3 regions of the Flavobacterium sp. KACC 22758 genome follow, and region 1 is predicted to be linked to each of the others. Evidence: riboswitches for the same ligand, from Rfam matches in the RefSeq annotation. Region 1 holds a riboswitch; each other region holds the start of a gene.
What was found. Region 1 has a riboswitch for cobalamin ahead of PQ462_RS04450 (TonB-dependent receptor). Riboswitches for the same ligand answer to the same signal wherever they lie in the genome.

Region 1 (4,292 bases):
TTCAATATCCTCAACTTCTGCAGCAGCAGGAAAATACAAAGTTCTTTCTCTTTCAAACCTTCGGGTATAGGCTCTGTGTATTCCGTTAAAATAGGCTCTTAAAAACCAATTCCCGGAAATTAATTCTACCAGAGATTTGTCATCTTCGATAGCATTTTCGATATTTTGGGCTAACATCTCAAAGGTTTTTCCATCAAATAGTTCTTTAATGGCTTCTTTTTGATTTTCCCAGCGTTCTTTTAGTTTATAGTAACTATTTATGTCTACCCATTTTCCGTATTTGTTTACCACGATTCTTAAGGGATACAGCAGTTCGGCAGTTTTTTCTGCCACTTTGTAAGCTCTTGAATCTACGGACTTTCCATCAACCAATAATTCTGATATTTTATCAATTTGAATAAAATGATATTCATTTTGACTGCTGTCAGGTTTTAATCTCCTTAAACTAAAATTTTGCTCAAGAGTTTGTTTTTTATCTCCCTTTTCTATTGTGTACAAAACTGAATACTCGTGATTGAGTTCAAGAGGCCGAAACGGCAGTATATAATCCTGGCTTACAAATAAAACCTGTTGTTTCTTTTTTTCTTTGTCTTCGTCTTTTTCCATATCATTAACAGCAGTTATTAATTTCAATTGCAAAGCAATTGTAGATTATAATCTACAATTTAATCAAAGGATAAATGTAATCTTTTTACTTAATTAAAAACAATATATATAAATATTTTCTTTCAATTTTTAAATTTTAACACAAAAAATAGATGTATTTATTAATCTGGGCTAGTTATTTGCTCTTAATACAATCTAAATCAATACAATAAAAAAGACACGATCAACAAGATCGTGCCAGCTTGAAAATTTAGTTTTTTTACAAGGAATATACTATTCTATATTTTAGATATCATATCTGACAAAAAACATATTCTCGGGATATTTTTTTATCTTTGAAATTCAGGTTTTTTTAATAGAAATGGCTTTATCTTTGAGCCTAGAAATCAAAATTCATTTATGGAACAGAAAATTCATCAGGGAAGAAACGTAAAACGTTTTAGAGAAATGCTCAACATAAAACAGGAAGCTTTGGCTTATGATTTGGGCGAAGACTGGAGCCAAAAAAAGATTTCTTTGCTGGAACAGAAAGAAGTAATTGAGGATAATCTGCTTAAACAAATCTCTTCAATATTGAAAATTCCTGTTGAAGCTTTTCAAAACTTTGATGAAGAACAAGCCGTAAATATTATTTCCAATACGTTTAATATTGAAAAAGATGCTTATATCGGAAATGCTAAACCTGTATTCAATATCAACCCATTGGATGAATTAAAAAAACTGCACGAAGAAAAAATTGCTTTGTACGAACGCATGCTAAAAGAGAAAGATGAAATGATGGCAAGACTTGAAAAGCTATTAACGAATAAATGATTTTTAAAATACAGAAGAAAACATACAAGAATATTCCCTCAAAAGAATATTTTTTCACTTTTTTTTAAATTATTTTTTCTCAATAAAATTTTCTTCATTGGCTCTTCTAAAACTAAACAACAAATTATATATCAAATAAATACAAATTTATTAATCTTACTTATTAAAGAAAAACGATCATCAAAAATGATCTTTTAATAAAATTATTTAAAAAATTTTTATCAAAATCCTTTGTACATCTCAAAAATAGTTGCACTTTTGCACCCGCAATAACAAAGCAGGTCCGTTCGTCTATCGGTTAGGACGCCAGGTTTTCATCCTGGTAAGGGGGGTTCGATTCCCCCACGGACTACAAAAAGCTTCAGAGAAATCTGGAGCTTTTTTTGTTTAAAATAGTCTGCTCAAAATACCAGTTCTCAAAACTGAATTTTCAATCAATAAGTCTCTGAAAAAAAGCACAGAACATTTTTTTCAAAAACAGCACCATAACCCAGCTTAGTTTATTTACCTTTGCACCCGCATTGGTTTAGCTGCAACTTTTCGAGGGCAGCTAACGAAGAGGGAATCAGGTGCAAATCCTGAACAAGCCCGTTACTGTAAGTTCCATGCAACATTTTGACAGACAAAAAAGCTTTTTGAGGCTTTTAAAATCTAATCTTTTGCCACTGCATTTTTCATCAAATGTGGGAAGGCGGTTCAAAATGGGAATAAGTCAGGAGACCTGCCACTGCAAATAAATTCAGGCTTTCGTGGACCAAAGCTTTGAACAAGCGCAATATCAAACTAACATTTGATTTCGATTTTTTCCGTTTAAAACTATTTGTTACAAATAGACCATTTTTTTATGCACGTATGTAAGCAAAGGCCGTTAAGCCTAATACATTGTGGATTTTGTTTTTTGCTTTGGATTTTGTTCTCAAATCCAATTTTGGCACAAAACCATCCCAAAGCTAAAGAAGTTGATTCTTTAAAACCGCTTCCGTTAAACGAAGTTATTCTAACCGCAAGCAAACGCGAGTTCAGGATAGAGTCGCCTATGCCTGTCCAGATTTTATCCGGCAAACAGCTCGAAAACCTTAACAGTCTTTCTGTTGCCGATGCGGTTCGTTATTTTTCAGGCGTACAGCTAAAAGATTACGGCGGAATTGGCGGTTTAAAAACCATTAACGTCCGCAGTTTAGGAAGCGCCCATACAGCGGTTTTTTACGATGGAATGACGGTTGGAAATGCTCAAAACGGACAGGTAGATTTAGGAAAATATTCGCTTGATAATATTGAAGCCATAGAACTTTATAATGGTCAAAAGTCTACTATTTTTCAGCCGGCACGCGGATTTTTCTCTTCTAATACTTTATTTCTAAAATCGAAAGTTCCCGTTTTTGAATCGGGTAAAAATGCAAATGTCAGGGCTTCTTTTAAAACCGGATCTTTCGGACTGGTGAATCCTTCTGTTCTTTATCAGCAAAAAATAACTTCTAAAATAGCTCTTTCATCAAATATTGAGTGGATGAAAGCCGATGGAAAATACAAATACAGGTATCAGAAAAAAGACGGTTACGACACGACAGCTGTTCGCCAAAACGGAGATATAACTGCTCTTCGCGCTGAATTAAACCTAAACACAAAGTTTGGAACAAACGGACAAGCCAATCTTAAAGCTTATTATTACGATTCTGAAAGAGGTCTTCCTGGTGCTATTTTAGCCAACCGGTACGAATATGTACAACGTCAATGGGATCGGAATTTCTTTATTCATGCTTCGGTGCAAAATTCTTTTTTTGAAAAACACGAAATGCTGGCAAATGTAAAATTCAGCCGTGATTACAGCCGTTACATCGACCCGGATTATAAAACTCTTGAAGGGGCATTAGACAATAAATATTACCAAAACGAATTTTACGCTTCGATTGTTAATCTCTACAATATAAAAGACTGGTGGAAAATGTCTTTCGCTGCCGATCTTTCTATAAATACACTCGACGCTAATTTATACCATTTCCCCTATCCTACCCGATATTCTTATTTAGGAGCACTTTCGAGCGAAATGCATTGGGAGCGTCTGGATATTCAGGCAAATTTACTGGGCGCTTATATCGATGAACAAGTCAAATATTACCAGCAGGGAGACAGTCAGCATGTTTTTTGTCCGGTTGTATCAGCTTCTTTTCAGCCATTTGACGTAAAGAATTTTAGAATCAGGGCATTTTACAAAGAATCTTTCCGAATGCCGACTTTTAATGATTTGTATTACACTTTTATCGGAAACAGCTTTTTGCGCCCGGAATTTACAACTCAATATGATTTTGGAACCACTTATCTTATCGAACCAAAAAAGTTTTTACAATCGGTTTCATTTCAGGCAGATGTTTATTACAACCGCGTAAAAGACAAAATTGTGGCAATGCCGTCTTCTAATCTTTTTAGATGGACGATGATGAATTTGGGAGAAGTTGATATTCGCGGTTTAGAAATCAATACCAATTTGGTTTTTAAACTTCCTGAACAAATATTTTTAGACTTAGGCCTTAGTTATACCTATCAGCAGGCAATCGATATTACGCCAAAAGGCACTACTTACGGCGATCAAATTCCTTACACACCTAGAAACAGCGGTACTTTAACTTCTTCTATTAACTGGAAAAACTGGAATTTAAACTACAGTTTTATTTATACAGGCGAAAGATACAGCCAGAAAGCCAACATTCCTGTAAATTATGTAAAACCTTGGTACACGAGCGACATGGCGCTTATCTGGAACGGAAAAATTGAAAAACTTCCTGTAAAAATAAGCGGTGAGGTTAACAATTTATTTAATCAATATTATGATGTCGTACTCAATTTTCCTATGCCGGGAAGAAATTACCGATTAAGTA
Region 2 (4,292 bases), 560 kb from region 1:
GAGAGATTGCGCCGCCCAGATAATTATCGTTTTCGTCGATAAAATCATAGGTAATGCATGTTCCGGCATCTATAACTAATCGATTTTGTTTCGGAAACTGCAATGTTGCTCCGGCAGCCAAAATCATTCTGTCGATTCCTAAAGTTTTTGGCGTTGCATATTTATTATGAAACGGGTAAATATCTTCATGTGTAAAAAAATGAACATTTAACTGTTTTTCAAAACTCAAAAAAGATTGTTTTTCGACATCTCCAACCGAGGCAACAACCAAATCTGAGCAGTTTGGAAATTTTCCCAAAATTTTTTCAATTTTTTTTTCAAGCTCATTTTTTTCAAAAACGAAATACTCCAAAACACTACTCCCTTCAAAGACAGCAGCTTTAATTCTGGTATTTCCAACATCAACAGTTAAAATCATTTTTCTTTTTTGTTTGTGCGAAGATACGAATTGATTTTTTTTCTAAAATGTTTTGGATAAACGGAAAATGATTCTATCTTTGCACCCGCATTGAGCACAAGACGGTACCTTAGCTCAGATGGTAGAGCAATGGACTGAAAATCCATGTGTCCCTGGTTCGATCCCTGGAGGTACCACCAAAACCCGAATAGCAATATTCGGGTTTTTTGTTTTTATTATTTTCGGAAAAATTTAAACCGAAAAGTAAAAAAGAATAGCCCACAGATAACACGGATTATACAGGTTTTAAAAATCATTTTAATCTGTATAATTTGCGGCTAAAAAAAAGTTCGCAAGGCTTTATATTGATAAAGCTTTGCGAACTTTGCGTTTTTTACCTTGCGGTCTTTGCGGTTAAAAAACCTAGTCTAAAAAATCTTATTGATGAAACACAGAAACCGCTGGAAAATAATATCCTGAAAAACTTACTGTTCCTGTTTTAGCTCCAGAATCTGCATTGAATAAATAAAGGTTATTGATCGCAAAATTTGCTCCATATCCTTCGTTTACGGTATTAACTACTAAAGTGTTTTTCTTTTTGTCATAACCAATTCCTGCTCCATATAATATATTAGAATCTGTTAATGTAATGAAAGGCGAAGCTAATGAAGAAACATCTCCGTTATATTTATAAATTTCTTTACCACCGCTCCAGCTTCCATTTTTGGCAATGAAAATAGCATTTTTTGCAGCTGTAATAGATCCCGGATGCCAGGCTCCCCAGCTTCCGTAAGCCTGAAAACCTAATGCTATTTCTTTTACCTCAAGAGTATTAGAGTCTATATTGATAAGTTTTGTTCCGCCTGCGGCCCATACTTTTTTATCATCAGTAACAGCAAATCCCAGAACCATTCCTGAAATTGTTTTTTCGACTGCTAATGTTGTAGCATTAATTACAATAACCCCTTTTGATGCCGACAATGCAAAGATATATCCGTTAGCTTTTACAATGTCTCCTACCTGACCAGTAATTCCTTCAACTTGTCCGTTTAATTCCATTGTATTCAAATTAAGTTTGAATATTCCTTTTCCAGAAGTAAGCAAAGCCTGATTTTCATCAATTCCAACTATTGCACGCCAGTCGTTTCCGCCCTGAGCCGGAATTCTTTTTTCTTCTTTAAGCGAATAAGCATCTGCAACCACAACTGGTCCGCCGACTTTAGAAACCAAGAATAGTTTTTTATTAAAGATAGTTCCAAACTCTAAAGTTGATGATTCTGGTTTTAAATCTTTATCTGGATTTACTTTTACAAAAATACTGTCTTCTATTGCTTTTGTATCGTATCTGTAAAACCCAACTGTTCCTGTTCCGTGTCCAAACCATCCTTCATTAATCATAAAGAATCCGTTTTCATAAGCTCCAAATGTGTGAATATCGTAAGTTAGAGATACGTTTCCGCCATTGTTTTTGGCAGTCATCGTAATTTTAAAATCTCCTCTTGTTTCTGGTTTAAAAATATATGTCGAATCAGATCCTACAACATTCCCGTTTACTGCCCATTCAAATGAAACATTATTTCTGTCTTTTATTTTTGAACTCAGCTGAAGTGTTTTTCCAATTGTCAAAGTATCTTTTAACTGCTGTTCGCCCTTGATAACAGGCGGCGCCGTAAAATCATCATCATTATTACATGAAGTTGCCAGCATCATTAAAGAAGCAATGGCGATTAATTGCTTGGAAAAAAAATTGTTTCTCATTATTAAATATTTAAAAAATTATATTACTTAAATGTTTAAATCCAGCGCACTAAAAAACTACGTTTCTGGGCAATGACATGTTTAATGATTTTTTTGATAGAGAAAAGGAAACGTCAAGAAGAAAAAACACCCAAAAAGAAACTGTTTTTAAGACATCGCATTTGCAGAAAAAAATCTCATAAACTTATTTAGCTTACGAGAATAGAATGATCAAACAATACCCATTATCACTTAGAGTGAAAAAGTATTATTCTTAATTCAAGCTTCAATCCCCGAAAGCTGTTATTACTATAAAAATGGCAGGTCTTCTGACTTGCTCCCTACACCCAGCCTTCCCTTTCGAATTGAAAAGTGACATATTAAAGGTTTCAGTTAATGAGCTTACAGCTGCGGGACAGTTTTGGATTTGCACCAAATTCCCTTTTAATGTCATATTTAATCAAACATGACAACCATTTTCTGATTTAAATTTTGAGCTACAAAACTAGTGTTTTCTTTTTTGAAATCCATTCATCCTTATACTACATAAGGGTTTAGGCACATCTGCATTCTATGATATATTCCGAATTATTAAGGATTGACTGATTAAAAATGTATTATCAACAATTAATTAGTTTTTGTTAAAAAAGTATCAACTAAATAAAAAAATATCTTATATATTCGTAAAATCGTATTTTAATTTTTTATTCATTATTAAATCAACAGAACGTTTTATGAGCAAAACTTCTACTAAAGGCATTTGGAAAGTAATTTCGGCCTCTTCTATGGGAACAATGATTGAATGGTACGATTTCTATATTTTTGGAAGTTTGGCCGTTGTAATTTCAACTAAATTCTTTCCGAGTGATAATCCAACTGCAGCATTTTTATCTACATTAGCCACATTTGCTGCCGGATTTGTTGTCAGACCTTTTGGCGCTTTATTTTTTGGACGATTGGGAGATATTATTGGCCGAAAATATACTTTCATGGCTACTTTATTATTAATGGGAGGTTCTACATTTTTAATAGGCTGTATCCCAAGTTATGAAACCATTGGTTTTGTCGCGCCTCTGTTAGTTTTGATTTTGCGTTTATTGCAAGGTTTGGCTCTTGGCGGAGAATATGGCGGCGCAGCGACTTATGTTGCCGAACATGCTCCGGCGGGTCAAAAAGGATATTGGACATCGTGGATCCAGACTACTGCAACGGTTGGTTTATTTATTTCTTTGATGGTTATTCTGGCTACCAAAAATGTACTTTCGGCCGAAGCTTTTGATTCATGGGGATGGCGTGTTCCTTTTTGGGTTTCTATTGTAATGGTGGGAGTTTCGTATTTAATAAGAAAAAATATGGACGAATCACCTGTATTTGCAAAAGCTAAAAAGGAAGGAACAACAAGTGCAAATCCTTTAAAGGAAAGTTTTGGAAACCGATACAATTTAAAGTTTGTTCTCTTGGCATTATTTGGCGCAACAATGGGACAGGGTGTTGTTTGGTATACCGGACAATTCTATGCCATGAGTTTTATGAAAACGGTTATGAATGTAGATTCTTCTCAGGTTGACAGTTTACTCGGAATTGCATTATTGATTGGAACGCCGTTTTTTATTGTTTTTGGATGGCTGAGTGACAAAGTCGGCCGTAAATACATTATGATGTTCGGTATGTTACTCGCTATTTTATTCTACAGACCTATATATAAAATGATGTACAACACAACTGATGTGAGTTACAAAACCGAAATTGTAGACCAAACCTCTCAAAAGATCGAAAAAGCAAAAAATAATGACGTAATTACCACTATTTCAAAAACCTATACTGATGGAACTACGTATATCGAAAAGAAAACAGATTTTGCTGATAAGAAAAAATCTCAAAGCAGTGTTACTATAAATATCAATTCTGGCGATGAATGGACTTTAATTTTTTTAGTTTTCATTCAGGTTTTATTTGTTACAATGGTTTATGGTCCAATTGCAGCGTTTTTAGTTGAAATGTTTCCAACTAAAATCAGATATACTTCTATGTCACTTCCTTATCATGTAGGAAATGGAATTTTTGGAGGTCTGCTGCCGGCAATTTCGACTTATTTTGTAACTCATGCAAAAGCAGCCGGAAAAAGCGATTTTTATCTTGACGGACTTTGGTATCCTAT
Region 3 (4,292 bases), 2.0 Mb from region 1:
TGCATAAATTTTATTGTCTTCGACTGCAAAACCGTAAAGATTTGTAACATCAGCAGCTTTAAATAACGCTGTTGCTGGTAAAGATGTCGCATTAGCGGCCATAGAATAAATATTGTTTCCAATAGTATAATATACTTTGCTGTCTTCGATATCTAAGAATCCCGGATGTGTTATACCTGTAAAATCTAATGTTGATGATACAGTATTAGTACTTAAATTCACTTTTACAATTTTTCCCGCAGTTTCAACATCTGCATAGAATGGTTTTCCGTTACATAAAATATATAAAGTTCCGTTGTCTTTTACTAAGTCGCTTGGAACATCTCCCACTACAAAATTTGTAACAACCGTATTTGTAGCAGAGTTGATAACTGTTAATGAATTTCCTTGTCCCCAGCCGCCTTTGTGTGCTACATAAAGTTTACCATCATTTTCGATGATTTTTTCCGGACCTTCAACTACTGAAATTGAAGAAGTAACTGTATTAGTAGTAAGATCTAAAACTGCTACATAATCATCAGCAGGATCGCTTCCTTCACCCCAGTTTGTTACATATCCTTTTCCGTTTGCAAATGCAATAAATCTTGGATTGTTTAAATTAGCTGTAACGGTAGCAATGCTTTTAAAAGTGTATCTGTTAACCACTTCAATTTTATTTGATCCGTTTACCACTATATAAGCTGCATCATCTTTAAAACCAATAAATAAAGGAGTATCTCCAGTAATTTTACCAGGATTAACTAAAGAAAAAACATTGTTTTCGATACTCAAATCATCTGATAAATAAGAAATAGTTCCGTTGGTTTTTCCAAAATTACCTTCATTAACAATAAAAATTCCATTCTCATAATCGCCGCGCGGCTCATCGTTATTGTCATCATCGTTGCTGCAAGACACAAAAAATGCCGAACTTATAAGCACAGTTAAAAATAGTTTGTTAAATTTTTTCATGAAATTTAAAAATTAAGGTTTATGTATATAGTATAATTTCTACCCGGCATTTGTCTGTTTGTTACGGGTTGATAATTTTCGTTCCACAGGTTTAAAACCTGAAATCCAATTTTGTAACTGTTTTTTGCTCCAAAATCATAATCGACACCAATATTCCCAACATCATAATCTTTAATTCTTGATGCACGATTATTAAAAGGAGTAGTGTAAACTTCTCCATTATAGAGGTATTGAAAGTAAGAAGACAGCTTTTTCCAGTTGTAAGCCACAGAGCCTGTTAATTTATGATAAGGAACATAAATTAACTGTTTGTAGATTAATTCGTTTTTAATTAGCTGCCGGCTTTCTGAAACTGTATAAGCGTACGTGCCGTTGATTGTGAAATTATTTTGCCCAAATTTTGGTTTCCATTCTACAAGAACTTCTGCCCCATAGGCTCTCACTTTATCTGTGTTTTCAGGCGTCCATATATCACCGCCTCCTTCAGCCGGAACCCAGCGCAGTAAATCTTTAATAGAATTATAATAAGCAGTGATCGATAAAGTAAAGTTTTTTCTAAAGAATTCATTGCCAATTTCTGCCTGATAAGAGGTTTCGGGTTTTAAATTAGGATTACCGCTTCCTTCCCAAAACAAATCATTATAGGTAGGCATTCTAAAATTCTTTGAAGCATTGAATTTCAAACGGTAAAAACTGGTGAAATCATATTTTGTTCCAAATGAAAAAAGAAAAGGATTACCGTAGTTGTCTGTAATTTCCTGACGAATGCTGGCGTTATAATCCCATTTTTCAGTTAACAAATGATGCAAAAGCAGACTGGCTGTACCGACTTCTCTTTTTACATTATCAATACTCGAACCGTATCCTTTGTTTCGGCTGTAGTCTACAATTGAGTTTAATTTGATTTTATCATTTACATCAAAAGCTAAATCGTATTTTATGATAGAAGTTTCAACTTTTCCGTAAGTAAAATTATTGGAGGTAATACTTGGAAAATATTTATAAGATTCGCCAATATGTGCAGCTCGGAGTTTAGATGTAAAACGCCCCAGCTGACTTTCCCATTCTAATAAATTACGAGTATTAAAATCGTTGTATTTTGTTTTTGAGGCATTTGGTGATGTTAAAGAAAAGTGACGTTCTGAATCGTAAAACTGGCTGTAAGCTTTTAAAGTATTATTAGCATTGATTTTATAACCAAAAGTAGTATTCATACTTGTGTTATAATATTGGCCATTAATGTTTCTTTCGTCTGAATTGCCAGGATATTTAAAATCATTATCAGAACTGTTTCTTGAAATACTGACCTGTAAGCTGTATTTATCTGATGAAACTATAGTGCGGTAATTTGCGCTGTATGTATTGTAACTTCCAGCGCTGAAAAAAACATGATTAGAAAATTCGTTTTTAAAAAGTAAATCATTGTTAAGGTGAATGCTTCCGCCAATAGCGCTGCTTCCGTACAAAACACTTCCACCTCCGGCTTTTACTGTTATAGAATTAAAATCTCTCGTTCCAATAGTATTAAAATCGGCCTGACCTAAAAATTGTGAATTTATATTTATACCATTCCAGATAACAGCGGTCTGTGCGCCTGTTGTTCCTCTAAAAGATGGGGCAGAAGTCATTCCGAGTCCATTTTCTTTGAAATAAATAACAGTATTAAAATTTAAAAGAGAGGTTAAAGAAGGCTGGTTTCTGTCGAGAATTGAATCGTTTAAAACCTGAACAGACTGTGAAGTAGAGTATTTCTTAAGATTAGCATCAGAAACTACAACTTCTTTTAATTTAATAGAATCGCTCTGCGCCCATATAAATTGGCACAACATCAAAAGAAAAAAAGCAAAACGTATTCTTAAAGTCATAATTTCTACACTCTTTTTCCCGAGAGCTCGATATTTGTTACAAAGGCAGGTCTCCTGGCTTGCGTCTTGTTGTTTACCTTCCCATTCGCGGTAGCGAGCAGTGGTTTTGCAGTTTACAACAATCATTCTTTTTTAGAACTAAGCTTACAGTTGCGGGTACAGCTCAAGATTTTACTTGATTCCCTTTTTAATGTGCTAATCAAAACACAACCTTAATTTTGTGCAAATATAAAGTTAAAAATACTGATAATTCAAATATGTGTTGTTTTTATAATCAAATAATCAAACAAATAGCCAGATTATAGTTCAATTCTTATGACTTCCCCAAAATCAACTTTGTTTTGAAAAGCCTCTTTTAAAGGCAGTGAAGTTTGATGGCACAAAATGCTTCGTATGATACCCGCATGAGCTACAATAATTACAGGGTGTTTAAGGTCTGAAATCTGCTCAGCTAAAAAGCTGCCAACTCTTGAATGTAATTCTGTAAATGATTCTCCATTTGAAACGGGAATATTTACAAAATCTTCCATCCAAGGATTTAACTCTTCTGGCGGAATCTCATCCCAGGGTTTTAATTCCCAGTCACCAAAATTCATTTCTTTTAAGCGGTCATCTTCCTGATAAGAAATAGCGTTTGTATTTTTTTGAATATGTTTTGCCAGAATAGAACAACGTTTTAACGGGCTTGAAAAAATTAGAGCTTGAGATGGCAATTCAGATATAATTCTATCAAATATTTCGGCAAAAGGCGCAGCAATATCAACATCCGATTGTCCGTAGCAAATTCCTTTTTCGCAGATCGTTTCGGTGTGACGAACTAGATAAATTTCCATATGAAAAGAATACTTAAATAATATACAACTTCACAAACCTGCTGTGTGGCGCCAAGACAATCGCCTGTGTAGCCGTCAATCCATTTTTGAAAATAGCGAGCCAGAAAATATCGGGTAATAAAAACCGGAATTACTACTAAAAGAGTTTTATAATTGAAATAGGAGAGTGCTAATAACGGAATTAATCCGAAGAAAGATGAACCCAAAACTTCTCTCCAGCTGTGGTTTTTTGCTATTGGTTTACTTTTACTCGAAGCATCATCGCGAGAATATTCATGTGTAAAAATAATACTTATCGCTGCTAAACGACTTAAAGAATGTGCAGAAATAAATAAAAGGAAAACCAGAAAAATGCTGTGAGTAAAAAGTGAAATGGATTCTGAAAGCAGTTTAAATTTTACCAGAAAAAGCAAAACCAAACCAATTGCTCCATAAGCACCAATGGCGCTGTCTTTCATAATTGTGAGGATTTTTTCTTTAGTCCATCCTCCGCCAAATCCGTCGCAGACATCTGCAAATCCGTCTTCGTGAAAAGCACCGGTAGTTAAAACCGAAATAATAATTGAAAAAATCACTGCTGTTTCTGTTGAAAGAAATAATGAGAAAAGATAAAAAGCCAGAAATGAAATTGTGCCTACTATCC

Region 2: it holds a riboswitch for cobalamin, as region 1 does, so the genes downstream of both, PQ462_RS02045 (DUF5074 domain-containing protein) here and PQ462_RS04450 (TonB-dependent receptor) in region 1, are expected to answer to the same signal.
Region 3: it holds a riboswitch for cobalamin, as region 1 does, so the genes downstream of both, PQ462_RS19495 (TonB-dependent receptor plug domain-containing protein) here and PQ462_RS04450 (TonB-dependent receptor) in region 1, are expected to answer to the same signal.

What each region holds. Positions count from the first base shown of each region.
Region 1 covers NZ_CP117878.1:1,009,583-1,013,874, reverse strand. Annotated here, with positions in the region: gene PQ462_RS04465 (hypothetical protein) at 1-633, opposite strand, end outside; gene PQ462_RS04460 (helix-turn-helix domain-containing protein) at 1,006-1,419, shown strand; tRNA gene PQ462_RS04455 (tRNA-Glu) at 1,700-1,771, shown strand; cobalamin riboswitch at 1,925-2,162, shown strand; gene PQ462_RS04450 (TonB-dependent receptor) at 2,348-4,292, shown strand, end outside.
Region 2 covers NZ_CP117878.1:452,935-457,226, reverse strand. Annotated here, with positions in the region: gene PQ462_RS02055 (type III pantothenate kinase) at 1-418, opposite strand, end outside; tRNA gene PQ462_RS02050 (tRNA-Phe) at 522-597, shown strand; gene PQ462_RS02045 (DUF5074 domain-containing protein) at 836-2,155, opposite strand; cobalamin riboswitch at 2,437-2,627, opposite strand; gene PQ462_RS02040 (MFS transporter) at 2,869-4,292, shown strand, end outside.
Region 3 covers NZ_CP117878.1:4,627,289-4,631,580, reverse strand. Annotated here, with positions in the region: gene PQ462_RS19500 (YncE family protein) at 1-951, opposite strand, end outside; gene PQ462_RS19495 (TonB-dependent receptor plug domain-containing protein) at 957-2,816, opposite strand; cobalamin riboswitch at 2,844-3,046, opposite strand; gene cobC (alpha-ribazole phosphatase) at 3,116-3,649, opposite strand; gene PQ462_RS19485 (adenosylcobinamide-GDP ribazoletransferase) at 3,634-4,292, opposite strand, start outside.